DNA from 2 places in the Xanthomonas sp. AC360 genome. Region 1 is predicted to be linked to the other one. Evidence: predicted binding sites of a transcription regulator. Region 1 holds the regulator's gene; the other holds the start of a gene.
What was found. Region 1 encodes FliA, which starts transcription of late flagellar genes. Its sites were predicted from a motif close to TAAAGTTTNNCNNNCNNNGGCCGATAA; they were not measured.

Region 1 (15,438 bases):
AAAAACAGTTGCATCGACTTCACATGGGATGCGCTCAATCATGCTGGACTGCACCGGAAGACAAAAGATGGAGTTGATAAAGGATTTGAGGGGGATATCAGACCCGTAGAAAACGTAGATGATATCAAGAGCATTCCTGCTCCTATGCCTAAAAGTGAGTTGAATAAGGAGCACAACAATCCGAAGCCTAAGCAGGAACTTTGGCAGAAGGTGATTGGCGAGGCGCGGTCGCCCGGTGAGCAGGTATCTCCGCTACAGGAAGCAGCGCAGGTTGCGAGACTTCCAACAGATCCGCTGTATCGCCAAGCAGAAGAGGCCGTTCGCCGCCTTGAGCAGGGTCTCGGTCGGGAGTACGACGACAACAGCGCCCGGCTGGCAGCAAGCAGCGCACATCTAGCCAAAGAAAACGGACTGTCGCGGATCGATCATGTCGTGCTGAGCGAGAACACCAAGTCCGTGCAGCAGGGCGAGAATGTTTTCGTTGTCGAAGGCGCGTTGAACGACCCCGCTCACAAGATGGCGCATATGAAGACGAGTGATGCGATTGCGCAGCCCGTCGAGCAATCCTTGGCGCAATTGCAGGCCTTGGGCGAAACGCAGCGCCAACAGCAATCCCAGCAGCAGGAGCAACAGAGAGAGCAGTCGATTGCGCCTCAACACCGGATGGTGTGAGGGCTAGTGAAGTAACGGTTCTGTAATAACGGTTCCAGATTCAGTTCCACGGCAGCCTGGCCGTCGCCAAACCATCGCGCCCATGCCTGCGCGCGTATTGGCATAGATCGGCAGCGATGCTGGTAGTGAAACGACAACGGCCGCAGTACGCGGCCGTTGTCGTCAAATCAGGTAGCTAGGATCGTCTTGACGATTCCCGATTCCCGAAAATCAATGATCGCTGGAACGCAGCCCATCCACATCCAGGATCAGCGCCATGCGGCCGTCGCCGATCAGGGTGGCGCCGGCGTAGCCGGGCAGGCCGCGCAGGGCGCGGGGGAGGGGTTTGATCACCACTTCCTCGCGGCCGCGGACCTGATCCACCACCAGGCCGAAGCGGGTTTCGCCGGCCTGCAGCAGCACCACGGTCAGCAGCGGCGGTTGATCGGCGGGCACGCCCAGCCAGCGGCGCAGGTCGATCAGCGGCAAGGTGTGCGAGCGACGGTCGAGCACGGCGCGGCCGTCGAACCAGCCCAGCGAGGTCTGCGGTGCGTGCAGCACTTCGACCACGCGTGCCAGCGGCAGTGCATACACCGCTTCGCCGGCCTGCACCAATAGCGTGGGCAGGATGGCCAGGGTCAACGGCACGCGAATCATGAAGCGGCTGCCGCGGCCCAGTTCGGACTGGATCTGGATCTGCCCGCTCAACTCGCGGATACGCGACTGCACCACGTCCATGCCGACGCCGCGGCCGGAGATATCGGTGACTTCGGCCTTGGTCGAAAAGCCCGGCATGAAGATCAGATGCAGGCATTCGTCGGTGCTCAGACGGGCAGCGGCTTCGGCGTCGATCAGGCCCTTGTTGCGGGCGATTTCGCGCAGACGTTCCGGGTCGATGCCGGCGCCGTCGTCCTGGATTTCGATGCTGACGTAGTCGCCTTCCTGCTGCGCGGACAGGCGCACATGGCCACTGCGTGGTTTGCCGGTGGCTTCGCGCAATGCCGGCGATTCGATGCCGTGGTCGATCGCATTGCGCACCAGGTGCACTAGCGGGTCGGCCAGGGCTTCGACCAGATTACGATCGAGCTCGGTTTCGGCGCCGACCAGTTCCAGTTCAACTTCCTTGGACAGGGTGCGCGCAACGTCGCGGGCCACCTTGGGGAAGCGCGCGAACACCTTGCTCACCGGCTGCATGCGGGTGCGCATGACCGCGGTCTGCAGGCGGGCGGTGGCGATATCCAGCACGCTGACCGCGCGGTCGAGTTCTTCGTCGCGCAGACGGGTGCGCAAGGTCTTCAACCGGTTGCGCGAGAGCACCAGTTCGCCAATCAGATTGACGATGGCGTCCAGGCGCTTGGTATCCACGCGCACGGTCTGTTCGGCTTCGGCGCCGCCCTTGGCGCCAGCTTTCGGTGCGGCCTTGGCGCCCGGCGCCGGCGCGGCATGGCCGTCGTCGTGCGCAGCTGCGGCAGCTGCCGCCTTGGGTGCGGCCTTGACCGCCGGCGGTCCGCTCTTGGCATCGAACTGTGCGATCAGCGACGGCGGTGCATGCGGCACGGGTTCGCCCGAGCCCATCGCATCCAGCATGGCCTGCAGATAATCCAGCGACTGCTGCGCGGCATCGAAGTGATGCGCCTGCAGCACCGCCTGGCCCGAGCGCGCCATGCCGAGGGTTTCTTCGGCGGCGTGGCACAGCTCCACCATGGGCTTGATCGCCAGAAAGCCGGCGCCGCCCTTGAGCGTGTGGAAGCCGCGGAACACCGCGTTGAGCTGGTCGGCTTCGTCTGGCGCCTGTTCCAGCGACACCAGCTGTTCGCCGAGGCGATCCAGGATTTCCTGGGCCTCGACGATGAAATCGGCAGCAATATCGTCTGGAACAGCACTCATGGTTACAACCCCAATCCGGACAGCAAATCGTCGGCGTCGTCTTGCGACACCGCGTGACGGTCCAGGCCCTTGACCGCAGGACCGGCAAGACCGCCGTCGTCTTTCTTCGGCTCGGTGCTCTTGGGCGGCAGGCCCAGCGCGCCGAAGCCTTCATGCACGCGGCGCACGATCCCGGCCACGCGGCGAATGATCTGCCCGCTGAGGTCCTGATAGCTCTGCGCCAGCGACAGCTCGGTGAGGTTGTGGCGCATCTGGTCCATCAGCGCGCCCTGGTCCTGATTCAGACCGCCGTCGCGCAGCTTGTTGGCCAGCTCGCGGCATTCTTCGACCAGATCCAGGGTGCGATGGCTGGCCTTTTCGGTCATTTCCACCACGTGGTCCAGGCGCGAGCAGGCATCGTCCAGTTCGCCGGCTTCTTCGGGCACGGTGGGCAGCTCGCCCAGCGCCTGCCCAAGTTCGCGTGCGAGCCGGCTCAGGCCCTGCATCATCGGACGCGTGCGCAGGGCGGCGAGGTGATCGACCTCGCGCTTCCAGGCAGCTTCGTCACCGCTTTCCAGTGCATCAAGCGCACCTTGCAGACGCTCGATCAACGCAGCGCGTTCGGCATTGGTCTCCACGGTGGCGTTCATCAGGCGGTCGCCGCCAGACGTTCGAATACCTTGCCCAGCTTTTCTTCCAGCGTCTGCGCGGTGAACGGCTTGATGATGTAGCCATTGACGCCGCACTGCGCCGCTTCGATGATCTGCTCGCGCTTGGCTTCGGCGGTCACCATCATCACCGGCAGGTGCTTGAGCTTAGCGTCGGCGCGGATGTTGCGCAGCAGGTCGATGCCGGTCATGCCGGGCATGTTCCAGTCCGTCACCACAAAATCGAACGGGCCCGAGCGCAATGCAGCCAGCGCGCTGTTGCCGTCTTCGGCCTCTGCGGTATTGGTGAAGCCGAGATCTGCCAACAGATTCTTGACGATACGTCGCATCGTCGAGAAGTCGTCCACGATCAGGATCCGCATGTTCTTATTCACATCAAGCTCCTAACACGAAAAAATACGCGAAAAATTAGTCGTCAATTTCGACACCGGCGTCGGCCAGTTCGAAGACTTTGAGGCGGCCGCGCAAACGCACCACGGCCTGGCCATGGATCTGGCAGACGCGCGACTCGCTGACACCGAGCACAGCGCCGATTTCCTTCAGGTTCAATTCCTGTTCGTAGTACAGCGACAGCACCAGCTGCTCGCGCTCGGGCAACTGGCCGATGGCCTTGCCCAGCTCGCGGCCGAATTCGCCACGCTCCATCATCTGCTGCGGGTTGGGGCCACCCTTGGCGGTGGTGTCCAGCTCGCCGTGATCTTCGATGCGCGATTCCAGGCTCAGCACCTGGCCGCGTGCGGCGTCTTCCATCAGGCGCAGGTAATCGGGCAGCGGCATTTCCATCGCGGCGGCCACTTCGGTGGCGGCGGCGGCGCGGCCGGTGTTCTGCTCGATCTTGCGCACTGCGGCGGCGGCGTCGCGGGCACGGCGGTGTACCGAACGCGGCACCCAGTCGCCACGGCGAATTTCGTCGATCATCGAGCCGCGGATACGGATCGAGGCGTAGGTTTCGAACGAGGCGCCCTGGTCGGAGTCGTAACTGCGCGAGGCTTCGATCAGGCCGATCATGCCGGCCTGGATCAGGTCGTCCACTTCCACGCTGGCCGGCAGACGCGCCGCCAGATGGTGGGCGATGCGGCGGACCAGATCGGCGTGCTGGGTCACCACGTCGTTGGCGTTATTGCGCTGCACGGCGCGGTACTGCGCGGTGGCCGTGGTTGCGGTAGCAGTGCTCATGCGGCCACTCCCCGTTGGATGATGCGTTCGACAAAGAACTCGACGTTGCCGCGCGGCACGGTGGGAGCCTGCCAGCGCGAGGTACGGCGTGCGATTTCGGCAATGGCCTGCGCCGACGGACTGGCGGGATACGCCTTGATGACGGGTTGCTGACGCTGCACCGACAGGCGCAACCAGTCGTCCTGCGGCACGTGGCCGAGATAGTTCAGCGACACATCGCCAAGGAACTTTTCGCAGACGCGCGAGAGCTTGTCGTACAGCAGGCGGCCTTCGTTGGGGTCGCGCACCATGTTGGCGATGATCTGCAGGCGGTCCACGCCGCGTTCGCGCGAGAGCACCTTGATCAGCGCGTAGGCGTCGGTGATCGAGGCCGGCTCGTCGCAGACCACCACCACGGTGTCCTGGGCGGCCTGGCAGAAGGTCAGCACGCTGTCGGTGATGCCGGCGGCGGTGTCGATGACCATCACGTCCAGGTCGCGTTCCAGTTCGGAGAACACATTGACCAGGCCGATGTGCTGGGCCGGAGCCAGTTCCGCCATGTGGCGGCGACCGGAGGCGGCCGGCACCACCAACACGCCGCCCGGGCCTTCGATGATCACTTCATCGAGCGTGCAGCGGCCGGCGATCAGGTCGGCCAGGGTGAACTTGGGCGAGAGTCCCAAGACCACATCCAGGTTGGCCAGGCCAAGGTCGGCGTCCAGCAGCAGGGTGCGTTTGCCCATGTCGGCAAGCGCCACGGCCAGGTTGGCGGAGATGTTGGTTTTGCCCACGCCGCCCTTGCCACCGGTCACGGCAATCGTGCGCACCGGGCCCAAGGGCTCGGGACGGGTCGCCGTCAGGGGGAAGGCGTTGGTCAGCTTTGCGTATTCACGCGACTGCATGGTTGTGCTCCGGAGTACAGGGCTTATCGGCAGCGCGCCGTAAATCTTCAAGACGAAGAACGAGACTGGCGGCATTGGCGCGGTGCAGGTCGTCTGGGACCCGCTGTCCGTCAGTCACCCAGGTGATGGGCAGTTGGTGGTCGACCACCACCGACAAGGCGCTGCCGAAGCGGCCGGTCTCGTCGAGTTTGGTCAGCACCACGCCTTGGGGTTTGGCGTGGGCGAAGCGGCGCACGACCTCGTCGAGGTCGGCAAAATGAGAGTTGGCGGGCAGCACCAGCAGCGAGGTGACCTGCTGGGCGGCGCGCAGCCAGTTCAGCTGGGCGGCCAGGGCGCGGTCGCGCTGGCCCATGCCGGCGGTGTCGATCAGCACCAGCTTGTAGTCGCGCAGGCGATCCAGCAGCGCGAGCAGGCTTTCGGCGCTGTCGGCCTCGTGCACGGCGATGCCGAGCTGGCGGCCGTAGCTGTGCAGCTGCTCGCGGCCACCGACGCGCAAGGTATCGGTGGTGACCAGGGCCACGTCGCGCGGGGCGTGCTGGGCGGCGAAGCGCTGCGCCAGCTTGGCGATGGTGGTGGTCTTGCCGGCACCGGTCGGGCCGACCAGGGCGATCACGCCGCCGCGTTCCAGCGGGTCGATCGGAGCCACCGGCAGACGCTTGGACAGCAGGCCCAGCATCAGCCCGCGGCCGCGGTGCAATTCGGTATCGGCCGGGATCTGCATGGCGACATCGCGGGTCAGGCCGGCATCGAAGCCGTAGTCGTCCATCAGCTCCAGCGCCTGCGCACGCACCGGGGAGCCACGCAGGCGCTCGTCGGTGAGGCGGTTCATTTCGCGCTCGATCATCTGACGCATCAGCGCCAGTTCGCCACGCAGCTGCTTGAGTTCTTCGTCGTTCTGCGGGAGCGGCGCGGCGGCCACCGGCACCGCGGCCAGCGCGGCGGGGGCGACGACGATCGGCGGCAACGCGGCTGGCGGCAGGATCTGCGGCAGCGCGTCGTCCAGGCCGAAGTCGGCCTCGTCGTCGAATGCATCGTCGTCCTGCCCATGCGCGGCGTAAGCCGGGGCGGCGAGGGCTGCGGCAACGACCGGGGTCGGTGCCTGCACCGGAGCGGCCTGCACGGCGGGGCGCTGCACCGGGGCGGTAGTCAAAAAGTCGGCGAACAGCTGTTCCGGCACGGCCGACAGCGCGTGTTCCTGACGCTGCACAACCGGGGCGGCGACATCCTGCACGGCCGGCATCGGCACCACGCTGCGGATCGGGGCGGCCACCGGGGCCTGACGCGGCACGCTGACCGGCTGACGCAGGGCCATCGCAGCAATCATTTCTTCGGCGGCGCTGGCAACGCGCTGGCGGTGGCTCATGCCGTTCTCGGCGGCCGGCTTGAGCGGGGCATGCACCGGAGCGGCCGGGCGGGTAGCGGCCTGCGCCGGAGCCTGCTGCACGGGCGCCTGCTGCAGCGGAGCGGTGTGGGTGATCGGCGCATCGGAGCGTGCGGTTTCCAGCGCACGCTGCACGAGTTCTTCGTCGTAGTTGCTGGCAGCGACGATCTCGATGCCTTCAGCGGTACGACGGTTGGACAGGATCACTGCATCCGGGCCGTGCTCTTCACGCACCATGCGGAATGCGGTGCGCATGTCCGGGGCGACAAAGCGTTTGATCTTCATGCCACGTGCCTCCAGGAACGGGACCCGCCGGACGCCGGACGGGTGCGCGATGAATGTGGGTGTGTTGCCAGCGTCATGAGTTGCCTGTCCCGTTCGGTTGTTCCAAGTCCTGCCATCCGCCCCGCAGCGGTGGTGCTGTCTGCGGTCTCGCCAGAGCTAATGCACGCGGCGTGCCAAAACGGCGGTGCTGGGTTTTTGGCGAGTGGGTGCGGGGTGCGCGCGGAGGAGACTAGGTACTGACGCCGAGCCGGGCTTGCTGCGCTAAGTGGATGTTCTGATTGAATTTTTCGACGGCATTGGGTGCCGGTGCGGCGGCGTCCCTGTGTTGGACGGCTGCGCAGATCGCGTCTGTTGGAGCGCATTGAACGCCCGCGCGAACCGCAGCAGCGCCGTGCTCGTCGTGCTTCCCAGGGTCGGTGGCATGCAATCGATTGGGATTTTGCCGAGTGGCGGATTTCCGGCGCCTGGCGTTGGCGGTTGGTGGCCGCCCTGCGGCGATTGCTGGAGGACGCGATAGAGGCTGTCGGGCTATACCGGAGCGCCGATGCAGTCGTAGGAGCGCACCTGGGCGCGATGGGCTGTATCGGTGAAGCCCGTCGCGCCCGCGTGCGCTCCTACGGAAAGGGGGCCACGATGTTGCTTAGTGGTAGGTCGTCGTCCAAGACATCGCGCGTTGCCGCGGTTGAGCATGCAGAGCGGGGTCAACTGCGCCTGGTCAGGGTGCACGCTGCATCTTAGGAGCGCACCTGGGCGCGACGGGGCTGTCCCGGTAAATCCCTCGCGCCCGGTTGCGCTCCTACACAAGCGGTGTCGGCGACGTTGTCCAGTCCGAGCTGTGCTGTCTTCTTGGGATCTCGCATCCCAGCGGTTAACCCTTCTGGATCAAAGCTCACCCGCGTTGTCGGATGACCCAGTACGCCGTAGGAGCGCACCTGGGCGCGATGGGGCTTTCCCGGTAAAGCCCTCGCGCCCGGGTGCGCTCCTACACACGCGGTGTCGGCGACGTTGTCCAGTCCGAGCTGTGCTGTCTTCTTGGGATCTCGCATCCCAGCGGTTGACCCTTCTGGATCAAAGCTCACCCGCGTTGTCGGATTACCCGGTACGTCGTAGGAGCGCACCTGGGCGCGATGGGGCTGTCCCGGTAAGGCTGTCGCGCCCGGGTGCGCGCCTACGGAATGGGGGCGATGACGGTGTGCGTTCGTCTTAGCTAATGGTGCCGACCAGCTTCAGGCGTTTGTCTTCCGGCACTTCGCTATACGCCAGCACCGACAGGCTCGGGACGCTGTGGCGGACCAGGCGGGCCAGGGCGGCGCGGACGGTGCCGGGCACCAGGACCACGGCCGGTTCGTTGCGGGCTTCCTGCTTGCCGACGCAATCGGCCAGGCTCTGGTGCAGGCGCTCGGCCAGACCGGGCTCCAGCGCCACACCGTTACCGTGGGTGGATTCCTGCAACACGCGCTCCAGCTGCGGGGCCAGGGTGAATACCGGCAGTTCGGCGGACATGCCGGCGATCTCCTGCACGATGAAGCGGCCCAGCGAGGTGCGTACCGCGGCGGTGAGGGTGGCCGGGTCCTGGCTCTGCGGGGCGTGCTCGACCAGCGCTTCGACGATCTTGCGCAGTTGACGCACCGGGATCCGCTCGATCAGCAGGTTCTGCAGCACGCGCACCACCACCGACAGCGGCAGCGCCTTCGGGGTGAGGTCTTCGACCATCTTCGGCGCGGTCTTGGCCAGGGTGGCCAGCAACTGCTGCACTTCTTCGTGGCCGAGCAGCTCCGGGGCGTGTTCGCGGATCAGGTGCGACAGATGCGTGGCCACCACGGTGGCCGGGTCGACCACGGTGTAGCCCATCGATTCGGCGTAGGAGCGCTGATGCGGTTGGATCCAGGTGGCATCCAGGCCGAACGCCGGATCCTTGCCGGGGATGCCGTCCAGCTGGCCGAGCGCACCGCCCGGGTCCAGCGCCAGCTCGCGGTCGGGGTAGATCTCGGCGGTGGCCACCGGCACACCATGCACCAGCAGGCGATAGGCGTTGGCCGACAGTTCCAGGTTGTCGCGGATATGCACCGGCGGCACCAGGAAACCGATGTCCTGGGTGAGCTTGCGGCGCACGCCCTTGATACGCGCCATCAATTCGCCGCCCTGGTGCTTGTCCACCAGCGGGATCAGCCGGTAGCCCACTTCCAGGCCCAGCGGGTCGATCGGGCGCAGTTCGTCCCAGCTCAGTTCGGCGCTGGCCTGCGCGGTGGCGGCTGCGGCGGCGGCCTTGGGATCGCTGGCGGGGTCGCCGGTCGGGGCGACCACCAGGCTGCGCTTGTACATTTTCCAGGCGATCACGCCCAGGATCAGGCCGAGCGTCAAAAACGCGACGTTCGGCATGCCCGGCACCAAGCCGACCAGGCCCAGGATGGCGGCGGCCACCGCGAGTGCGCGGTGCTGGCCGAACACCTGGCTGATCATGGCGCCGCGCATGTCCTGCGCCCGCGAGGCGCGGGTCACCAGCAAGGCGACCGAAGACGACACCAGCAGGGCTGGCAGCTGCGCCACCAGACCGTCGCCGATCGACAGCAGGGTGTAGGTGGACGCGGCATCCACGAAGCTCATGTCGTGCTGGAACATGCCCACCGCCATGCCGCCGATGAGGTTGATGAACAGGATCATGATGGCGGCGATGGCGTCGCCGCGGATGAACTTGTTGGCACCGTCCATTGCGCCGTAGAAGTCGGCTTCTTCGCGGACCTCTTCGCGGCGGGCCTTGGCTTCTTCACGCGTCAGCAAACCGGCGTTGAGGTCGGCGTCGATGGCCATCTGCTTGCCGGGCATGGCGTCCAGGATGAAGCGGGCGGTCACTTCCGACACGCGCCCGGCACCCTTGGTGATGACCACGAAGTTGATGATGGTCAGGATCGCGAACACCACGATACCCACGGCGTAGTTGCCGCCGATCACGAACTGGCCGAAGGCCTCGATCACCTTGCCGGCTGCGGCGTGGCCGTCCTGGCCGTTGATCAGGATCACGCGGCTGGAGGCGACGTTCAGCGCCAGCCGCAGCATCGTGGTCATCAGCAGCACGATCGGGAAAATGGTGAATTCCAGCGGGCGCTGCACATAGATCACCGCCAGCAGCACCATCAGCGAGATGGCGATGTTGAAGGTGAACAGCGCATCCAGCACTGGTGCGGCCAGCGGCACCATCAGCATGGCCAGCATGGCCATCAGCGCCAGCGGCGCACCCAGGCCGTTGCGCAGCAACTCCATGACGCGACGGGCATTCAGCGGGGTAGGTTGGGCGCTCATGCGCTGGCTCCCTTGCCGAACTCATCCACGTCCAGCGAGGGCAATTCCGGCATCGGGCCGCCGTTCCAGCCGCGTAACTGGTAGACGTAAGAGAGTACCTGGGCCACGACCGAATAGAGTCTCACGGGAATTTCCTTGCCGATTTGAGCTTCCCTATACAAGGCGCGTGCCAAAGGCGGTGCGGTGACGATCGCCACCCGGTGTTGTTCGCAGGCTTCGCGGATGCGGAAGGCCATTTCGTCCACGCCTTTGGCCACCACGATCGGGGCGCGCATCTTGCCGCCTTCGTATTTGAGCGCCACCGCGTAGTGGGTCGGGTTCATCAGCACCACGTCGGCCTTGGGCACCGCTTCCATCATCTGGCGCTGCGACATCTGCATCTGCATCTGGCGGATGCGGCCCTTCACTTCGGGGCTGCCCTCGCTTTCTTTCATCTCGCGCTTGATCTCTTCGCGCGTCATCTTGAGCTTCCGCATCCAATTCCACTTCTGGTACGGCGCGTCGATGGCGGCCAGCAGCACCAGCGCGCCGGCGGTGTAGAACAGCAGGCTCTTGGTGAAATGCAGGCCGTTGCTGATGGCCTGTTCCAGCGGCTGATTCACCAGCGAGCGCAGGCCGTGCAGGTTCTTGGAGATGCACAGCCAGGCCGCCAGACCGACGAACAGCAGGCGCAGGATCGACTTGACCAGCTCGGCCAGGCTGTTGCTGCCCCACATGCGCTTGATCCCGCTGGCCGGGTTGAGCTTGGTGAGGTCGGGCATGATGGCCTTGCTGGAAAAATGCAGGCCGCTCATCAGCAGCGGGCCGGCCAGCCCGGCCAGCAGGCAGATCCCGATCAGCGGCAGCATCACCCACAGCAGCTGCATCAGCAGGTCGCCGAAGTGGCCGAACAGCGCCATCGGGTTCTCGCGCATCCTCGGGTCGGGGCTGAGCGCGGTCTTCATCCACACCGCCGCGCCATCGCCGATGCCGCCGGCCAGTGCCATCAACCCGAACACGCCAGCGCCGAACACCGCCGCGGTGGACAACTCTCGCGATTGCGGGATGTTGCCCTGCTCACGTGCTTCGCGCAGGCGTTTTTCGGTGGGAAGCTCTGTACGCTCGCCGCCGTCGTCGGACTCGGACATGAAGGTGCCGGTGGGGGATCAGCCTGGTCTCATGCAAGCGGCGTTCCAGTTTCGGAGCGGGAATCGGGATTGGGGAATCGGAAAAGCAGTGGCCGCGCGTTGAGCTGCTGGAGGGGTGTGGCGACGGTGAGGGGCGAGGGCAGCCCGTCGGTCTACAAAAGCGCGGCGAACAAAACTGCGTGACGTCACTCTCGTGCAGGCCGGCTGATCTGCTACTTGGCTGCAGTGTCCTTGCTTGCCCACTATCGCAGGACACGCTGCAAGTACGTCCATGTAAGCGCGGCAAACAAAACGTAGCGAGCAGTCGTCAGGTGGGTGTGGACGGCGCGGAGGAACCGGAGTGTACGGGTGGTACATGCCGATTCCGAGCACCGGCCGCGCCCGCCTGGCGGCTGCACAGTAGTTTTGTTAGCTGCTCCAAGCTCCTTGGTAGCATCCATGCCGCAAAGGGTCCCGCGACGGTGAGCGGGCAAGGACCAGTCACGCTAGTCGCTGTGCTGAGCTTTCACCACGCAACCAGCAGCGGTCTGGCGCAGTGCCTTCTATTCTTCAAAGTCACCAGCCGGCTGTCTGGCGCGGTGTCCTCGCCGCTTGCGGGACCGTTGGCGGCATGGATGCCGCCATCGAGCCCCCAGGGACGGGTTCACGGCGTGTCCCGCGAACGGCGAGGGCACCGCGCACTCGACCTACTCGGCGCTTGGCCTGGGCCTGTGACCGCAGGATGCGGCCGACAAAGCCACTGCGCTCACTGCCCGGCAAACGCTCGCTACGTGCTGTCAGCCGCTCCACGTCCAGGCTGGTGCTCGGCCTGGCTGGGAGTCGTTGAGCATGACGGCTGGGCCGGGAGTCGTTCGACGTCGTTTGTTGCTCAGCTGGCCAGGCGACGCGGGCCGTCGCGTTGGGCGACGACCACTGCAATGAAGCGGTCGGCTTCCATCGGCCGGCCCAGCAGATAGCCCTGCAGCTGGTCGCAGCCCAGCCGTTCCAGGGTGTTGCGCTGGGCGGCGGTTTCTACGCCCTCGGCCACCACCTGCAAGCGCATGGTGTGGGCCAGCGCCACGACGGCGGCGACGATGGCGATATCTTCGGCGCCGCTGTCCATGGCCTGCACGAAGCTGCGATCAATCTTGAGCTCGTGCGCGGGCAGCTTGCGCAGGTAGAGCAGGTTGGAATAGCCGGTGCCGAAATCGTCGATGGCAATGCGCACGCCCAGTGCATTGAGCTGGCCAAGCGTGCGCAGGCAGGCCTCGGCATCGCGCATGGCCATGGTTTCGGTGATTTCCAGGGTGAGCTGGCCGGGGGCGATCGTATGCTCGGCCAGGGTGGTGGCCACTTCGTCGAGCAGGCTGGGCGAGGCGAGCTGGGTGGCCGACAGGTTCACCGCCACTCGCCAGTCGCCGTGGCCGTCGTCGCGCCACGCGCGCATCTGCCGGCACGCCTGCTGCAGCACCCAGCTGCCGAGCGGGCCGATCATGCCGCTGCGTTCGGCCAGCGGAATGAAGCTGTCCGGCGGCACCAGGCCGCGTTCTGGATGCTGCCAGCGGATCAGCGCCTCGGCGCCGATCGGGCGGCCGTCGTCGGCGCAGTATTTGGGCTGGTAGTGCAGCACGAACTGGCCCGATTCCAGGGCGCGCGGCAGATCCTGCAGCAGTTGCAGGCGCTCGCGGGTGGTGTCGGTCATCGCGCGCTCGAAGAAGCGGTAGCGATTGCGCCCGGCCTGCTTGGCATGGCCCATCGCCGCATCGGCGTGCGTCATCAGCTGGTGCTCGCTGCCGGCATCTTCCGGATACAGTGCAATCCCGATGCTGCTGCTCAGGCGCAGCTCTTGATCGCCGACCAGAAACGGCACCGCCAACGCCTGCACCAGATGCCCGGCGATGGCCGCCGCATCTTCCGGGTCGGCGATATCGGCCACCAGCACGAACTCATCCGCGCCCAGCCGCGCCAGGCTGCCGTGCGCACGCCGATGCGCGCTCAGGCGTTCGGCCACCACCACCAGCAATTGATCGCCGACCCGGTGGCCGTAGCCGTCGTTGACCACCTTGAAGCCGTCCAGGTTGATCAGCATCACCGCAAAGCGCTGCCCATCGCGTTGCGCGCGCTCGATGTTCTGCAGCACGTGCTCGTGCAGCAGCACCCGGTTGGGCAGGCGGGTGAGCGGGTCGTGCAGGGCGGCCAGCGCCAGATCGGCGTTGGCCTGCGCCAGCGATTGCGCCAGCACTTCGGTGTGCTGCTGATGGCGGCGCGACAGCACCGAAATCACCAGCGCCAGGATCAGCAGGCCCAACGTGACCGCTACCACCACCGCGGTCAGCCACGACAACGGCAGGTGCGCTCCGGCGGCCGCGCCGCAGATGCTGCCAGGTGCGAATTGCGCGGCAGCCATGCCGGTGTAATGCATGCCGACGATCGCCACGCCCATGATAAAGGCGGCAATCATGCGCAGGCTGTAGCGGCGGCCATCGTGACGCAACCGGAACGCGATCCACAGCGCGGCGGCAGACGCACCGATGGCGATCGCCACCGACAGCGCGAACAGCGCCGGGTCATAGGTGATGGCAGGCGACATGCGCAGCGCGCTCATGCCGATGTAGTGCATCAGCGCGATGCCCAACCCCATCAGCACCGCGCCCAGGCCCAGCCGCGGCCAGGGCAGTTGCGGTTGCGAGGTCAGCCACAGCGCCAGCGCCGAGGCCAGGATGGCCGCCAGCATCGAGTAGGCGGTCAGCGCCACGTCGTAGCCCAGCGGAATCGGCAGCTGGAAGGCCAGCATGCCGACGAAGTGCATCGACCAGATGCCGATGCCCATCGCGATGGCGCCGCCCACCAGCCATGCGGCGGCGATGCCGCCACGGCTGGCGGTCATGCGGGCGGCCAGATGCAGCGCGGTATAGGAGGCCAACACGGCCACCACCAGCGACAACAGCACCATGCCAAGGTTGTAGGTTGCGACCACCCATCCAGTTCCGACGTCGAAAGACGCGCTTGCTCAAGGAGCTAGCGACCCGCTGCGCGCGTTCTTGAGCACGCAATGGCGCAGCGCAGTGGATCAGGCGACCGAAACCTCGGGTTCTTCCGGTTCGATGCGATTGCGGCCGTGGCCCTTGGCCCGATACAAGGCCTCGTCCGCACGTGCCAGCAGCGTGGCGGCGGTGTCGCCGATGCGAAACCACGCCACGCCGATCGAGCAGGTCACCTGCAGTGGCCGCGCGGCACCGACGTCGTACAGCGGCAGGCTGATCGCTTCGTGGATGGCGCGCAGCCGGTGCTGGCTCTGACGGGTCATGCCGGGCAGCAGCAACAACAGTTCTTCGCCACCGTAGCGGCCCACCTTGTCCGAGTCGCGCAGGCAGGCGGTGAGCCGTGCGCCCACCTTGGCCAGCACCGCGTCGCCAGCCAGATGGCCGTGTTCGTCGTTGACTTGCTTGAAGTGATCCAGATCGATCAGCACCACCGCCAACGCGTGCTCGGCATGCGCGCAGGCCTGCAGCTCTTCGGTCATGGCGTCGAGAATGCCGGAGCGGTTGAGCAGGCCGGTGAGCGCGTCGTGGCTGGCCTTCAAAGCCAACGCCGCGCGGGCGCTTTCCAGGTCGCGTTTTTCGCGCTCCAGTTGATAGGTGCGTTCGGCTACCAGCTCGGCCAGCATGCGCTCGCGCGCCACCAGATGGCGGTGCCGCCAGCTCCACAGGCCGATCAGCAAGCCGCCGCCGATCAAGACATACAGCGCAATCGCCGGCGGGCTGCGCCACCACAACGGCGCTACTGCAAATGCCAGATCCACCACCGGCGATGCGGTGCGCCGATAGCGGTCCAGCAGCTGCACCTGCAGGCGGAAATGCCCGGACGGCAGCGGCGGTTGGTCGATCGACAGATCGTCGCTCTCGATCCATTCGTTGTGCAGGCCACGCACGCGATAGCGCACGGTCAGCCGGCTGGGGTCGTCGTAGACCTCCATCGTCGACAACTCGATATGCAACGGCGTGTCGCTCCAGGCCAGCAGTTGCCCGGCGCGTATCGGCACGCCGCCGCGACTGACGCTGTCGATGCGCACGCTGGGCTGGCGCTCGTCGAACAGGCGCGCCGGATCCGCCAGGTGGCTGACACCG
Region 2 (15,438 bases), 260 kb from region 1:
GCCGGGTCAGAGCCCGGAAGTGACCACCGGCGGTAACGCGCTCAAGTTCTACGCCTCGGTGCGTCTGGATATCCGTCGTATCGGCGCGATCAAGAAAGGCGACGAGATCATCGGCAACCAGACCAAGATCAAGGTGGTCAAGAACAAGTTGGCGCCTCCGTTCAAGCAGGTCGTGACCGAAATCCTTTACGGCGAAGGCATCAGCCGCGAGGGCGAACTGATCGACATGGGCGTGGAAGCCAAGCTGGTGGACAAGGCGGGCGCCTGGTACAGCTATGGCGACGAGCGCATCGGTCAGGGTAAGGACAATGCACGCGGCTACCTGCGCGACAACCCACAGGTGGCGGCCAAGCTCGAAGCCGAGCTGCGTGAGAAGTTCCAGCCCGCGGAAGCGCCGCGCGAAGCGGGCGACGACGCCGAGAAGGAATAAGCGCTACCGGCAGCAAGCGATTGCGGTCCGAGTGGGCGGCATGGCGCACAGCCCGTCATGTTCCCGCAGGACATGACGGACTCAAGCGCCTGGCAACAGCTCACTGCTGAGCGACCGGTAAGGCGGAGTTTTTCTATCGCGAGGACGGCGGAGTCAGTGCCGTTGCTTCTCGCGGTAGATCTATCGAAGGCCAGGAGGGCAGGCGCCATGGAAGGCGCATTGATTCAGCGATCGGGGACACGTCACGATGGACGAGCAAGAGCCCGCACCAAAGCGGGGACGTCGGTTCAAAGAGCAGACGCCGGTCCAGCGCGCACTTGGTCTGCTGGTGCGGCGCGAGCACTCGCGCAAAGAATTAAACCGCAAGCTGCTGGCGCGCGGTATCGAGCCAGATGCCGCACAGGCGGCGGTGGAGCGGCTGGCTGGCGAGGGCTGGCAGGACGACACCCGGTTTGCTGCTGCGGTGGTGCGCAATCGTGCCGGCTCCGGCTACGGCCCCCTGCATATTCGTGCCGAACTCGGAACCCATGGCCTGGATAGCGAGGCAATCAGTGCCGCCATGGCGACGTTTGAAGGTGACTGGACCGAGAACGCACGCGATCTGATCCGGCGCCGGTTCGGCGAGCAAGGCCCGGTAGATCTGCCGCAGCGACGCAAGGCCGCCGATCTGCTGGCCCGGCGCGGTTTCGACGGCAACAGTATTCGTAGCGCCACGCGCTTCGACCTTGAGGACTGAGGGCGTCAGGCCTGCTACCCTTTGTGGTTTCAGGTTGTTCCCCTCATCTGCGCCCACATCTCATTGGGTGACCGGGACTGCCGCCCGCCCAATGCCAGCTCATGAACGCACCTGCCAAATTCAGCACTTCCCAGATTCGTAGTGACTTCCTCGCGTTTTTCGAGGGGAAGGGTCACACCATCGTGCCGTCCGCGCCGCTGGTGCCGGGCAACGACCCAACCTTGCTGTTCACCAATTCCGGCATGGTCCAGTTCAAGGACGTCTTCCTTGGCGCGGAAAAGCGCAGTTACGTGCGTGCTGCGGACGTGCAGCGCTGCCTGCGTGCCGGCGGCAAGCACAACGACCTGGACTCGGTGGGCTACACCGCACGCCACCACACCTTCTTCGAAATGCTGGGCAACTGGTCGTTCGGCGACTACTTCAAGAAAGATGCCATCGCCTGGGCATGGGAGCTGCTGACCCAGGTCTGGAAGCTGCCGGCCGACCGTCTGCTGGTGACCGTCTACCACACCGACGAAGAAGCCGTCGCCTTGTGGCGCGACATGATCGGCATTCCCGAAAGCCGCATCGTGCGTATCGGCGACAACAAGGGTGCGCCATACGCGTCCGATAATTTCTGGCAGATGGCCGACACCGGCCCGTGCGGCCCGTGTACCGAAATCTTCTTCGACCATGGCGATCACATCGCTGGCGGTCCTCCCGGTTCGCCGGACGAAGATGGCGATCGCTTCATCGAGATCTGGAATCTGGTCTTCATGCAGTTCGACCGTCAGCCCGACGGCACCCTGGTGCCGCTGCCGGCGCCGTGCGTGGATACCGGCATGGGGTTGGAGCGTCTGGCGGCGATCCTGCAGCACGTCCACACCAACTACGAGATCGATCTGTTCCAGGCCTTGATCGGCAAGGCCAGTGCGCTGACCGGCATCGCCGATCTGGAAAACAAGTCGCTGCGGGTGATCGCCGATCACATTCGCGCCTGTTCGTTCCTGATCGTCGATGGCGTGCTGCCTTCCAATGAAGGCCGTGGCTATGTGCTGCGCCGGATCATTCGGCGAGCGCTGCGGCATGGCTGGATGCTGGGCGTGCGCCAGCCGTTCTTCAGCAAGATGGTGCCCACCCTGGTCGAACTGATGGGCGAGGCCTATCCGGAACTGGTGGTGGCGCAGGAAACAGTGGCGCGCGCTCTGTTGGCGGAAGAGGAGCGTTTTGCCGAGACGCTGGACGCCGGCATGAAGATCTTCGACGACGTCGCGTCGCGCTCGCAGGACGTGATTCCCGGTGCAGACGCATTCCGTCTGTACGACACCTATGGGTTTCCGGTCGATCTGACCGCCGACATCGCACGCGAGCGCGGTATGCGCGTGGACATGGAGGGCTTCGATTTCGCCATGGAGCGTCAGCGCGAGACCGCGCGTGCGGCAGGCAAGTTCGGCGGCGGCGTCGCATTGCCGGCCGATGTGGTTGCGACCATGTCGCCGACCGTATTTCTGGGCTACGAGGCGTATGACGCCGACGCGCTGAAGGTTGTCGCGCTGCTCAAGCAGGGCCGCCCGGTGGAGCGTGCCGAAGCCGGCGATGAGGTCATCGTGTTCACCGATCGCACGCCGTTCTACGCCGAATCCGGCGGTCAGGTCGGCGATAGCGGGCAGTTGAGCACGGCCGATGTTTCCATCGACGTCGCAGACACTCACAAGTTCGCCGGCCAGTTCCATGGGCATGTCGGACGCATCACCGAAGGCGCGCTGGCGCTGGGGGATGTGCTGGCAGGCGGCATCGACGTGCAGCGCCGTGGCAAGACCATCCTCAACCACTCGGCCACGCACTTGCTGCATGCCGCATTGCGCGAAGTGCTGGGCACGCATGTGCAGCAGAAGGGCTCGCTTGTGGCGCCCGACCGCTTGCGTTTCGACTTCTCGCATTTCCAGCCCATCACTGCGGAAGAACTGGCAGTGGTCGAGCGCAAGGTCAATGCCGAGGTACGCACCAACCACAGTGTCGAAGTGCACAACATGGCCATGCAGGAAGCGCTGGATTTCGGCGCGATGGCCTTGTTCGGCGAGAAATATGGCGAGCACGTGCGCGTGCTGAAGATGGGTGGTTATTCCACCGAGCTGTGTGGCGGTACCCATGTCAGCCGCACCGGCGACATCGGTCTGTTCAAGATCACCTCCGAAGGCGGCGTGTCGTCGGGCGTGCGTCGTATCGAGGCGGTGACCGGGCAGGGCGCGCTGGATTACGTTGCCGATGAAGAACGCCGGCTGTTCGAGGCGGCAAGCCTGCTTGGCGGCAACACCACCGAGGTGGTCGACAAGGTGCGCGCACTGACCGAGCGTCAGAAGCGTCTTGAGCGCGAGCTGGAATCGCTGAAGGCCAAGCTGGCCTCCGGCGCGACCGCAGATCTTGGCGCCAGTGCTGTCGACGTGGATGGGGTCAAGGTGGTTGCCGTACGTCTGGAAGGATTCGATGCAAAGGCGCTACGCGAGGCGATGGACCGCTTGAAGCAGCAACTCGGCGATTCGGTGATCGTGCTGGCCGGTGCATCGGCGGGCAAGGTTGCGCTTGTCGCCGGCGTGAATGGCAGCCCAACTGGCAAGGTGAAGGCGGGGGAACTCCTCGGCCATATCGCCAGTCAGATCGGAGGCAAGGGCGGTGGCCGTCCGGATCTCGCCCAGGGTGGTGGCGAGGACGGGCCCGCCCTTGCGACCGCACTCGACGGTGTGCCCTCCTGGGTCAAGCAACACTTGGGCTGAACACTTGTCCTGCTATGCCTTGCTGGCTAGCAGGATGTCCCGCTACCATTTCTGGTCTATTCCCTTTACCTAGGGCGCGTCTCACTCACGAGGCCGTCGATGCTGGTGGGAAATCCACCGGTTCCAGGAGATTTGCAAAATGTTGATCCTCACTCGCCGGGTAGGCGAAACCTTGATGATCGGCGACTCGGTCACTGTTACCGTGCTCGGCGTCAAGGGTAATCAGGTGCGTATTGGCATTACCGCACCGAAAGATGTGGCTGTGCATCGCGAAGAGATTTATCAGCGCATCCAACGTGGGGACGAGCCGGTGGCCTCTGGCGCACATCACGGCGACGATTCTTCGAATTGCCCGTAATAAAGGGTTTACGTTAACCCCTGTTACCCGGTATTCTTCGCGGCCTGCCACGGACATCGCGGCAGGACGCAAAAACTGGAGCGATGCCCGAGCGGCTGAAGGGGCTCCCCTGCTAAGGGAGTATAGGGTCAAAAGCTCTATCGAGGGTTCGAATCCCTCTCGCTCCGCCAGTGTTCTAGACGCCCGCAAATCCTTGATTTGCGGGCGTTTTTATTTGGGTTGATGGGTGTAGTCAGCGGTGATCGCCAGCTGTGACGTCAAATTCCATCGCCACTGCCACTGCCTTTGATGGATTGCGAGCCGTACGCTCGCTCTTGCTCGGGTAGCTGCTCGGCGCTCATGCCTTCCCGTGCCGTTGTTCCTCGATCGCTGCGTTCTTCGTGGCCGCCGCCGGGGATCTTTACATCGCTCATTGTTGAGGGCGCTGAGGTGCGAGCTGTGAAACCATCTTCGCTTGCCGCTTGCCGCTTGCCGCTTGCCGCTTGCCGCTATTTCCCGCCATGCAAAATGCAGACAGCAAACAGTAGGGTCAATCTCCTGCGTTCAACTTCGCAGACCACCTACTGCGCTAACTGCAGAACTAAGGCCTAAGACCTAAGGAAGCTCTGAACAATTCGTTCGCGTGTTTTCGATCCAAACTCCTGGCAATCGTCATTACGCGCAACGGCTTGATGTTCAGTATGGAAGACCACCGCGTTCGAGCGACATCCCAGGATCACTCGTTCCGCGGCGAGTCGCTCAGGCCTTACCCAAGCTGCTGGGCTTGCCTTCTTGCTGGCGTGTTTTGCCCAGCGTCCCCATCTTCCTGCTAGTTGCCGGTTCCTTGTTCAAAGCGGCAACTTTTTTGCCGCACGCGTGTTCCAGTGCGCGTGCCTCGCCGATGCACGACGATGCTGCGAGAGGACATGGCCGATCTTTATCTGAGCCTCGTTCTGCCGATGATCCTGAGCATATTGCCGCGTCGGTGACGCCGCCAGTGATGTCGGCAGTGATCTCTGCAAGGCGATAGATGCAATGGGGCGTGTTGCGATGTCGACGGAGTCGCTATGCAACGGGTAAGTCGTCGGTCGCTCGAAAATGCAGAAGCCAGCGGTCCGGAGAGCCGGTCGCATCCGCCGGTGTGAGCGGCGTTTACGGGTGCTTTTTTCCAACGATGCAAGACGGAGGAGGGTCCATCGCGAGCGATCGCCGATACGCTGGCGCTGCGCGCGCCTTGGCGGCCAACGTACTGCATCAGCCACTGTGTTACAGATCGGAGAAGAAAGTCTGGTCGTCCTTGCACGCCAGGAAACAAGGCCTCGACTTTACGCGGGCGCTGCGCGCACCTTTGCGGCCAACGCACTGCATCCGCCCTTGTCTTGCGGATCGGAGAAGAAGGGTCTGGTCTTCCCTGCACACCCAGGAACAGGGCCTCGACTTCGGGAATGCCGGGGCATGAAGAGGACGATCAGAGAGAGACCGTCTGACATCTGAACCACTCGACTCTGTGGCAAGCGAAGGGGGTCAAGTACGGCGCGTGCGTGTCGCTAAAGACGTGACCCATATCTCGGATTTCGACGTGATGCGCCTACCGTTGCTTGGACGCCTGTTCTCTTCCTGGAGCCGTGGGCTGCAGCACAAGGCCAATGCAGTGGATAGGGTGATGGCGGTGATCGAATTCGATCTGGACGGCCGCATTCTGGATGCCAATCAGAACTTCCTCACGCTCATGGGATATCGGCGTGACGAGGTGGTTGGCCAGCATCACCGCATGTTCGTGACGACGAGTGATCGCGACAGCGAGAGCTATCGCCAGTTCTGGGATGCGTTACGGCGTGGCGACTTCAATGCCGGGCGCTTTTGCCGGCTGGATAAACACGGTCGCGAGGTCTGGATCAATGCCTCCTACAACCCGCTGCTGGATCGTGCGGGCAAGGCCTACCGCGTGGTGAAGTACGCCACCGACATCACCGAGCAGGTCCGTCAGACCGCCGATTTCGAAGGGCGCATCGATGCGATCGACAAGGTGATGGCGGTGATCGAATTTTCGCTGGATGGCACGGTGCTCGATGCCAACCAGAACTTCCTGCAGGTCATGGGCTATCGGCTCGATGAGATCCGCGGCAAGCACCACGGCATGTTCGTGGAGGCGCAGACGCGTCAATCGGCGTCCTATCGCGCGTTCTGGGATTCGCTTGGGCGCGGTGCATTCGATGCCGGTCGCTACAAGCGCATCGGCAAGGATGGTAGAGAGGTGTGGATCCAGGCGTCCTACAACCCGGTTCTCGACGAACTCGGGCGCCCCTACAAGGTGGTCAAGTACGCCACCGACGTCACCCGTCAGGTCATCGATTCGGCCGATGCGGATGGGCGCATACAGGCCATCGACAAGGTGATGGGCGTGATCGAGTTCGATCTGCACGGCCGAGTGCTGAGTGCCAACGATAACTTCCTGGCGATTCTTGGTTACTCGTCGAACGAGGCTATTGGCCAGCATCACGGAGTGTTCGTCGATGCGGCCTACCGCGCCTCCGACGAATACCGGCATTTCTGGGCAAAGCTTGCGCGCGGCCAGTTCGACGCTGGGCGGTATCGGCGGTTGCGCAAGGATGGCGGCACGGTGTGGATCCAGGCGTCCTACAACCCGATCCTGGATGTCTCCGGGCGCCCGTACAAGGTGGTCAAGTACGCCACCGACGTGACCGATCAAGTGCGCTCTGCCGAGCGCATGCGCGACCTGATGCGGCAGACCATGAGCATCGCGCAGAACGTGCAGCGTGAGTCGCATCATATTTCTGCCAGCAACCAGGAGCTGGTCAGCCGGGTGTCCACGCAGTCCAGCGCCGTGGCGCAGACCTCGAGTACGATCGATCAACTGGCTGCCACCGTGCGCACCAATTCCGAAAACGCCGGCTCGGCCCGACGCATGGCCGAGGACTCGGCTGCGGTGGCGCGGCGCGGTGCGGACGTCATCGCGGACGTGGTCAAGACCACCGCCGGCATTCGATCGGCAACCGACCGCATCGGTCAGATCATCGAAGTGATCGACGGCATCGCGTTTCAGACCAACATTCTGGCACTCAACGCGGCGGTGGAAGCGGCGCGCGCCGGCGAGCAGGGACGCGGGTTTGCGGTGGTCGCCACCGAGGTGCGCAGCCTGGCGCAGCGCTGCGGCGTGTCGGCCAGGGAGATTCGTTCCCTGATCGACAATGCGACCAACCAGGTCGGCGATGGCTCGCGCCTGGCCGAACAGGCCGGCGTCGTGATGCAGGACGTAGTGGCCTCGGTACTGCGTGTCACCGCGACGGTGGAGCAGATCGCCGCCGCCAGTCACGAGCAGGCGCTGGATATTTCGACTGCGAACACGGCGCTGCACTCCATCGGCGTGCAGGCGCGCGACCAGGCGCAAATGGTCGATGACCTGGCGCGGTCGGCACGCGTGCTGGAAGCCGATGCGGACGCGTTGTTCGCACTCGTCAACGGCGATGCCGACGGAGCTGCGCAGCCCGACGCGCCGTTCAAATCGCAGGCCGCATAACGGCCAATCGCTGAGACTGCGACCGCGGTGGCCGGGTGTCGAAGCCTTCGTCTTTGGCGCTGAAGACGGACGTCATGTCGTGTCGTGTCGCGGTGCGTGTAAGCCAGGCGTTGTCGCAGCAAGGTAGGGCAAGCGCACCAACCACACGCACAGCGTCACGCCCAGATTTTCGCGCGCAGCACAAAGCCCGCTAGCGCGGGCCTTGTGCGTTGGGGGCAGCGCCGCTTGCAGCACATGCAGGTCGCATGCGCTGCAAGGGCCGTGAGCGGCTTACTTCGGCAGATCGAACACCAGTACTTCGGCGTCGCGTGCATCGGCCAGCACGATCTCCGGCTCGCCGATGACCTGCACCGCATCGCCAGCCGACAACGCCTGTCCATTGACGCTCAGGCTGCCGCGGGCCACTTGCACGTAGCCGATGCGGCCTTCAGCCAGCGGCTGCTGCAGGCGCACGTCGCCATCGAGGATCGATGCATACAGCCGTGCGTCCTGGTGCAGGCGCAGCGAGCCGTCGTCACCGGCCGGCGAGGCGATCAGACGCAGCTGGTTGCGCTTGCTGTCGGCATCGAAATGCTTTTCTTCGTAGCTAGGCTCGATACCGTTGCGCTCGGGCATTACCCAGATCTGCAGGAAGTGCACCGGCTCGCTGGACGAATGATTGAACTCGCTATGGGTCACGCCGCTGCCGGCGCTCATGCGCTGCACATCGCCGTAGTGCAGCACCGAACCGGTGCCCATGCTGTCCTTGTGTTCCAGCGCGCCGTCCAGGACGTAGGAAATGATCTCCATGTCGCGGTGGGCGTGGGTGCCGAAGCCTTCGCCCGGGGTCACCTTGTCTTCGTTGATTACCCGCAGCGGGCCGATGCCCATGTGGCGCGGGTCGTGGTAGCTGGCGAAGGAGAAGGTGTGGCGCGAAGACAGCCAGCCATGCTCGGCACGGCCACGGGTTTCGCTCTTGCGGACATTCAACATGTTGCTTCTCCTTGAAAGATTCGAATTGGCGCCGGGGGTGAATCGGTGTCCCTGCGGCTTGATGCGTAGTCTCCGCCTCTGTCGGCCAGAGAAAAAGCGAGTAGATTTGGCTGCTACCATCGAAAAATTCGAACAATGAAAATCAGCCTGGAAGCGCTACAGATCCTGGATGCGATCGACCGCCGCGGCTCCTTCACTGCGGCGGCCAAGGTGTTGTTCAAGGTGCCCTCGACGATCTCGTACACGGTTTCCAAGCTGGAAGACGATCTGGGGGTTCAGCTGTTCGAGCGGGTGGGGCCGAAGGCAACGCCGACCCAGGCCGGGCGCGAACTGCTGCGTGAAGGACGCAACCTGCTGCGTGCCGCGCAGGAGTTGGAGGTGCGCGTGCGGCGCGTCGCCTCTGGCTGGGAGTCGGATTTTGCGATCGGGCTGGATGCGATGTTGCCGGCTGCGCTGCTGCAGGCGCAGATCCTGGACTTCTACGCCGTGGCCGACAGCACCCGGCTGCGTGTGCTCAGCGAGTCGCTGTCCGGCAGCTGGGAGGCGCTACTGGACCGGCGCGTGGATCTGATTGTGGCGGCGGGCGAGGGGCCAAGCGGCGGCGGTTATGTCGCCGAACAGATCGGCAGCGTGCGCTTTGTGTTCGCAGTGGCCGCGACGCATCCGCTGGCCGGCGCGCAGCTGCTCGGTGCGACCGAGCTGGCCGACCATCGCGCGATTGCCGTGGCGGATTCGGCGCGGCGTCTGCTGCCGCGCACGGTCGGCCTGTTGTCCGGCCGCGATGTGCTGACCGTGCCGGACATGCACACCAAGTTGCTGCTGCAATTGGCCGGAGCAGGCTACGGGTTTCTGCCTGAGCCGTATGCGCAGGGCGCGCTGCTGGAGGGCCGTTTGCGCCAGGTGCCGGTGGAAACGCACAAGGCCGACGAGACCTTCTTCCTGGCGTGGCGGCCGGGCGAAGAGGGTGAGGCGCTTGGCTGGTGGCGGCGCGCGTTGCGGGCCGACGGTCTGTTCGAGCGATGGTTGCAAGCGCTTGCCGAAACGTATCGTTTCGCTGCCGCCGGGCAGTCGCAAACGTGATCAAGAGCGGATAATGACCGTTCGCCGTCGCGCAGGGTCGTCGCATGCAAGGCTTGATCGAACAGTACGGATTGGCGCTGGTGTTTGCCAACGTGCTGGCGTTGTCGCTCGGGCTGCCGGTGCCAGCGCTGCCGACGCTGGTGTTGGTCGGCGCCGGTTACGCGCTGCGCGGTGGTAGCGAGGCGTGGCTGGCGGGTCTTGCCGCGTGGGGCGTGTCGGTGCTGGCGAGTCTGCTTGGCGACCTGGTGTGGTATCTGGCAGGTCGTCGTTTTGGCAATCGCACCTTGCAGTCGCTGTGCCGGCTGTCGCTGTCGCGCGATACCTGCATGAAGCAGACCGAGCGTTTTTTCTCGCGCTGGGGTGTGCGCGTGCTGGCGGTGGCCAAGTTCGTGCCGGGCCTGTCGATGGTGTCGGTCCCGATGGCTGGTGCGATGCGGGTGCGGCCGGGCGCGTTCCTGCGTTACGACGCGTTCGGAGCCTCGCTGTGGGCGCTGGTCGGGCTGGGTCTTGGGGCGGTGTTCACCCATCAGGTGCAGGACGTGCTCGTGTTTTTGTCCGAACTCGGTTCCGGTGCGGTGGTGGTGTTGGCCGCGCTGCTGGCCTGCTACGTCGGGTGGCGCTGGTGGCGGCGTCACACGCTGCTGCGCTCGCTGGAGCAGGCGCGTATTGCAGTGGACGAGCTGGTGCCGCTGCTGGACGGTGACGAGAGCCTGCGGCCGACGGTGCTGGATATCCGTGCGCCGGGATACCGCGACCTGCAGCCGTACACGATTCCTGGCGCGGTGTTTGCCGACGAACGCCAGCTTGCGCAGATTCTGGCCAGCGTGCCGCGCGATCGCAGCGTGGTGATTTATTGCGCGTGTCCCGATGAAGTGTCTGCGGCGTGGCTGGCAGGTCGGATGCGCGAGCGTGGTTATCGCGATGTGCGTCCGTTGCTGGGCGGGCTGGATGCGTGGCGCGATGCCGGGCATCCGGTGACCTCGTTATTGCCGGTGGTGGTGGTCGGCCAGTCGGATGCTGTGGGCGCCACCGCGTGAGCGGTCTGCGTCCTGTTCGATAAGAACAGCTAACCAAACGACTGTGCAGTTGCCTGCCTGCCTGCCTGCCTGGCGGGCGCGGCCGGTGCTCGCTGCCGCGTCGCTTACAGTGTGGTTCTGAGCGCGCCTTCCATACCCATCCGGCAACGCGCGCTACGTCTTGATGGGCGCTTTAACGCGCATCGCAGCGCATTCGTATCGATACGCTGCACAAGCCGCATTCGCGAGCGATGCAGGACAAAAACGACAGGCAAAAAAAAGACCAGCAAGCTGGTCGTTTTCTTCAAGATTGGTGCGCCCGGAGAGATTCGAACTCCCGACCGCCTGGTTCGTAGCCAGGTACTCTATCCAACTGAGCTACGGGCGCATATCTTGTTTGACTTGCCATCCGATGCAGTGCAGTCGGACGTTTTAACTAAAAAAACAGCGGTTCAGTGCTGTCTTTTTTTGTTCCTGAAGATGGTGCGCCCGGAGAGATTCGAACTCCCGACCGCCTGGTTCGTAGCCAGGTACTCTATCCAACTGAGCTACGGGCGCCTCGTCAGGAGCGGAATTATGCGGATGCCCGACGTACTCGTCAATCCCTTTGTGAAATTCGATTGTCGCCGGCCGCATCGGCACGCGTGCGTTGCAGCGCAGCCGCGACGGCTGCGGGTGCCTTCATCCATGCAAAGTGATCGCTGCGCACGCCCAGTTGCGCATCGTCCAACTGCTGCACCTCGGCATGCGCCTGCGGCATCTTCTGCAGCAGTGCATGCAACGCCGCAGCCGGGCCGAAGTGATCGTGGTCGAAGGTCAGCGCCTTGATCGGTATCGTCAGCGCGCCCAGTGCGCGCTCCAGATCCCAGCCGCTGCCTGCAGCGCGATAGCGATTGCTGCGGCCGACCTGTGCCCAGTCGGCGATCAGGCTGCGTGCCTCGGTGCCGCCGAAGCCGAGCGATCGCCCGTGCAGCACGCCTTGTACGCGCGCAAGCCAGGGCAGGGCGCGATACGCCAGCGGTAGCCCGTAGCGCATCGGGCGCGGAAAGTTGCGCCAGTATGGCGAGCCGCTGGCAACCAGCCACAGCTGCGTCAGCGGTGAGTCGCGTTGCGAAGGAACTCGCGACGCCTGCAACGCGGCATGACAGCAGGCCAGCTGCCCGCCCAGGCTGTGCCCGCCGACGATGCGCGGGTACTGCGGGTCATGCCGATCCATCAGCGCCTGGCTGGCCGGGAGGTCGTCGGCAAGCAAGGCGCGATAGCCCCAATCGTGTTGGCGCGATGGGCGCAGCGTGCTGCTGCCATTGCCGCGCCATTCGTGCAGGTAGACAGCGATCCCGGTAGCGGCCAATGCATCGGCAAACGCTTGGTAATGCCGCGCTGCCACGCCCAATGCCGGCAGCCACAGCAAGCTGGCGATCGGTTGCGCTGGTGCACTGCGAATCACCTGCCAGCGATGTCCATCGGCTGCGCTGGCGGGCAGCATGTCGCTGTGCACGCCTTCGCTATGCACGCTCATACCGCTGGGGCGGCGCCGAAGTGGTCGAGCACCAGCACCTCGCTGTGCCCTGGGCGCTGCCCCAGGCGGATGGCGCGCGCCACGTAATCAATCGCTGCTTCGCAGGCATTGAGCAGCGACAGGCCCTGGCACAATTGCGCGGTAATCGCTGCCGACAGACTGCAGCCGGTGCCGTGCGCATCGACATCGATACGCGGATGCATGAACACGTCCTGGGTGACGCCGTCATCGAAGCGATCGATCACGCGCGCGCCCTCATGCAGGTGGCCGCCCTTGAGCAACACCGCGTTCGCGCCCAGCTCCAGCAGCGCGGCGGTCGCGTGTTCGGCGGCGTCGGCCGTGTCGATGCGGCGGCCGGTCAGCAGCTCGGCTTCCGGCGTATTGGGCGTGATCAAGGTTGCCAGCGGCAACAGGCGCGTGCGCAGCGCATCCAGTGCCGCGTCCTCGAGCAGGCGCGCGCCGCTGGTGGCGACCATGACCGGGTCCAGCACGATGAAGGGTGGGCGATGGGCTTCGAGCAGATCGGCCACGCAGTGGATGACGTCGGCATTGGCCAACATGCCGAGTTTGACGGCCTGGATCTGGAAATCGGCGAAGCAGGCATCCACTTGTGCGCGCAGAAATGCGATCGGCGGGATGTGCACCGCGGTGACGGCACGCGTGTGCTGTGCGGTCAATGCGGCAATCGCCGACAAGCCATGCACGCGATGCGCGGCGAAGGTTTTGAGATCGGCCTGGATGCCGGCACCACCGCCGGAGTCTGAGCCGGCGATGGTCAATGCGGACAGGGTGCTGGGCGTGGTCATGCGCCGATTCTGCACTGCCGGCTGGCGGCTGTGCAGGGATGGTGCAGCGATGCTGACGTGTGGGCGGTGTTACGGCGTGCCGTTGACCGCGATCTGCGAGAACGCGCCGGTCTGCGGGTCGTACAGCGCCCCCCAGAAGGCGCTACCGCCGTCGCAAACCTTGATCGCTTCCCTGGCCGGTTTCACTGGCGGGTCGTTGGGCAGCTTGAAGGCGTTGATGTAGATCAGTTGCTGGCCCTCGATCACCACGCCCACATATTGCCGGTCGAACTCGCGCGGCTCGGCGATGCTTGGCGTCAACGCATCCTGCCGGGATTCGAGCTGCTCGATCTGTTGATGGCTCGGTTCCCAATAGCCGGTGATCTGGCCTGGATGACGCGCCGGACTGTCGCGCGAGCAGGTGTCCAGCACCTGCTCGGCGACGCTCTGGCGGGTGATGATCCACGACTGTCCGCTTTTGAGATTGGTCGGTACGGTAGAGGGCGCTTGCGTGGTCGCACAGCCGGCCAGCGCGAGCACTGCAAGGGCAGTAGCGCTGCGAAGCGTTCGCATCACAGCACCTCCGAGGCGAAGTCGGCCAGACGCGAACGTTCGCCACGGCGCAGCGTGATATGCGCGCTGTGTGGCCAGGCCTTGAAGCGATCCACCGCGTAGGTCAGGCCGGACGTCGTCTCGGTGAGGTAGGGCGTATCGATCTGCTCGACGTTGCCCAGACAGACGATCTTGGTGCCGGGGCCGGCGCGGGTGATCAGCGTCTTCATCTGCTTCGGCGTGAGGTTCTGCGCTTCGTCCAGAATCAGATACCGCGACAGGAAGGTGCGGCCGCGCATGAAGTTCATCGAGCGGATCTTGATGCGGCTGGCAAGCAAGTCGTTGGTGGCTGCACGGCCCCATGAGCCGCCGTCCTGGTTGTGGGTGAGCACTTCCAGGTTGTCGGTGAGTGCGCCCATCCACGGCGTCATCTTTTCTTCTTCGGTGCCGGGCAGAAAGCCGATGTCTTCGCCCACGCTGACGGTGGCGCGGGTCATGATGATCTCGCGGTAGCGCTGCTGATCCATCGTCTGCGCCAGGCCCGCGGCCAGCGCGAGCAAGGTCTTGCCGGTGCCGGCGGTGCCGAGCAACGTGACGAAATCGATCTCCGGGTCCATCAGCGCGTTGAGCGCAAAGTTCTGCTCGCGGTTGCGCGCGGCGATGCCCCAGACCGCGTGCTGGGTGTGGCGGAAATCATCCACCAGGCACAGCGTGGCCTTGCCGCCGCCGACCTTAGCCACACGCAGTTCGACGTCGTCTTCGCCCGGCAGATACAGGTACTGGTTCGGGTACCAGTCTTCGTCGTCGGCCAGCACGATCTCGTAATGGGTGCGGCCGCGCTCGTTCCAGCTGCGCAGGTCCTCGTTGTGCTTCTGCCAGAAGTCTTCCGGCAACTCGATGGCGCCGGTGAACAGCAGGCTGAAATCGTCCAACGCGCGGTCGTTCTGGTAGTCCTCTGCCACCAGGCCGCTGATGTAGGCCTTGATGCGCAGGTTGATGTCCTTGGACACCAGGATGACCGGCACATCCGGGTTTTCTTCGCGCAGCGCCAGCACCGAGGCCAGGATCTTGTTGTCCGGCAGCATCGCGCCGAAGGTGCGGCCCGGGTCGATCGGGTGAATCTGGAAATACAGCCGGCCAATCGCGGCCTGGCCCTTGAGCTGGATGCCCTGCGGATGACTGAGCAGAATGCCGGCCTGAATCTGCTCGGCGTTGGTGTTTTCCAGCAGTTCGTCCAGGAAGCGGCTGACCTGGCGCGCGTTGCGGCTGACTTCGGAGGTGCCCTTCTTGGCGTTGTCGAGTTCTTCGATCACCTGCATCGGAAGGAACACATCGTGTTCTTCGAACTTGAACAGCGAGGTGGGATCGTGCATCAGCACGTTGGTGTCCAGCACGTAGATGCGCTTGCCTCGGGTCATTGGGTCTTCCAAGTGATGGAGCAGGGGCGAGCCATCACGCCTGCGTGTGCAGGGTGATGGAGGACAGGGGAAACGAGGGGCGTCACTGTTTGGCGTGCGCCTTCACGGCAGCCAGCACGGCCTCGGCATGGCCGGCAACCTTGACCTTGCGCCAGGCCTGCACGATGCGCCCCTCGGGCGACAGCAGAAAGGTGCTGCGCTCGATGCCGAGCACCTGCTTGCCGTACATGTTCTTTTCCTTGATCACGTCGAAAGCGCGGCACAAGGCTTCGTCGCCATCGCTGATCAAGGGAAAGTTGAAGCCT

Region 2: the regulator FliA is predicted to act here: its motif matches at 5,778-5,804, upstream of ACZZ0O_RS15270 (methyl-accepting chemotaxis protein).

Annotation. Positions count from the first base shown of each region.
Region 1 is NZ_OZ409846.1:3,796,868-3,812,305, forward strand. Features, by position in the region: gene ACZZ0O_RS16245 (XVIPCD domain-containing protein) at 1-672, shown strand, start outside; gene ACZZ0O_RS16250 (chemotaxis protein CheA) at 883-2,538, opposite strand; gene ACZZ0O_RS16255 (protein phosphatase CheZ) at 2,541-3,167, opposite strand; gene cheY (chemotaxis response regulator CheY) at 3,167-3,559, opposite strand; gene ACZZ0O_RS16265 (RNA polymerase sigma factor FliA) at 3,594-4,361, opposite strand; gene ACZZ0O_RS16270 (MinD/ParA family protein) at 4,358-5,242, opposite strand; gene flhF (flagellar biosynthesis protein FlhF) at 5,229-6,908, opposite strand; gene flhA (flagellar biosynthesis protein FlhA) at 8,112-10,205, opposite strand; gene flhB (flagellar biosynthesis protein FlhB) at 10,202-11,332, opposite strand; RNA gene ACZZ0O_RS16290 (sX9 sRNA) at 11,614-11,689, opposite strand; partial or broken gene ACZZ0O_RS16295 (hypothetical protein) at 11,725-12,018, shown strand; gene ACZZ0O_RS16300 (putative bifunctional diguanylate cyclase/phosphodiesterase) at 12,201-14,288, opposite strand; gene ACZZ0O_RS16305 (diguanylate cyclase domain-containing protein) at 14,382-15,438, opposite strand, start outside.
Region 2 is NZ_OZ409846.1:3,538,438-3,553,875, forward strand. Features, by position in the region: gene recA (recombinase RecA) at 1-430, shown strand, start outside; gene recX (recombination regulator RecX) at 678-1,166, shown strand; gene alaS (alanine--tRNA ligase) at 1,268-3,916, shown strand; gene csrA (carbon storage regulator CsrA) at 4,056-4,274, shown strand; tRNA gene ACZZ0O_RS15265 (tRNA-Ser) at 4,352-4,444, shown strand; gene ACZZ0O_RS15270 (methyl-accepting chemotaxis protein) at 5,860-7,791, shown strand; gene ACZZ0O_RS15275 (pirin family protein) at 8,062-8,763, opposite strand; gene ACZZ0O_RS15280 (LysR substrate-binding domain-containing protein) at 8,899-9,843, shown strand; gene ACZZ0O_RS15285 (DedA family protein/thiosulfate sulfurtransferase GlpE) at 9,888-10,880, shown strand; tRNA gene ACZZ0O_RS15290 (tRNA-Arg) at 11,171-11,247, opposite strand; tRNA gene ACZZ0O_RS15295 (tRNA-Arg) at 11,341-11,417, opposite strand; gene ACZZ0O_RS15300 (alpha/beta hydrolase family protein) at 11,458-12,378, opposite strand; gene thiD (bifunctional hydroxymethylpyrimidine kinase/phosphomethylpyrimidine kinase) at 12,375-13,184, opposite strand; gene ACZZ0O_RS15310 (hypothetical protein) at 13,254-13,736, opposite strand; gene ACZZ0O_RS15315 (PhoH family protein) at 13,736-15,133, opposite strand; gene ACZZ0O_RS15320 (peroxiredoxin) at 15,216-15,438, opposite strand, start outside.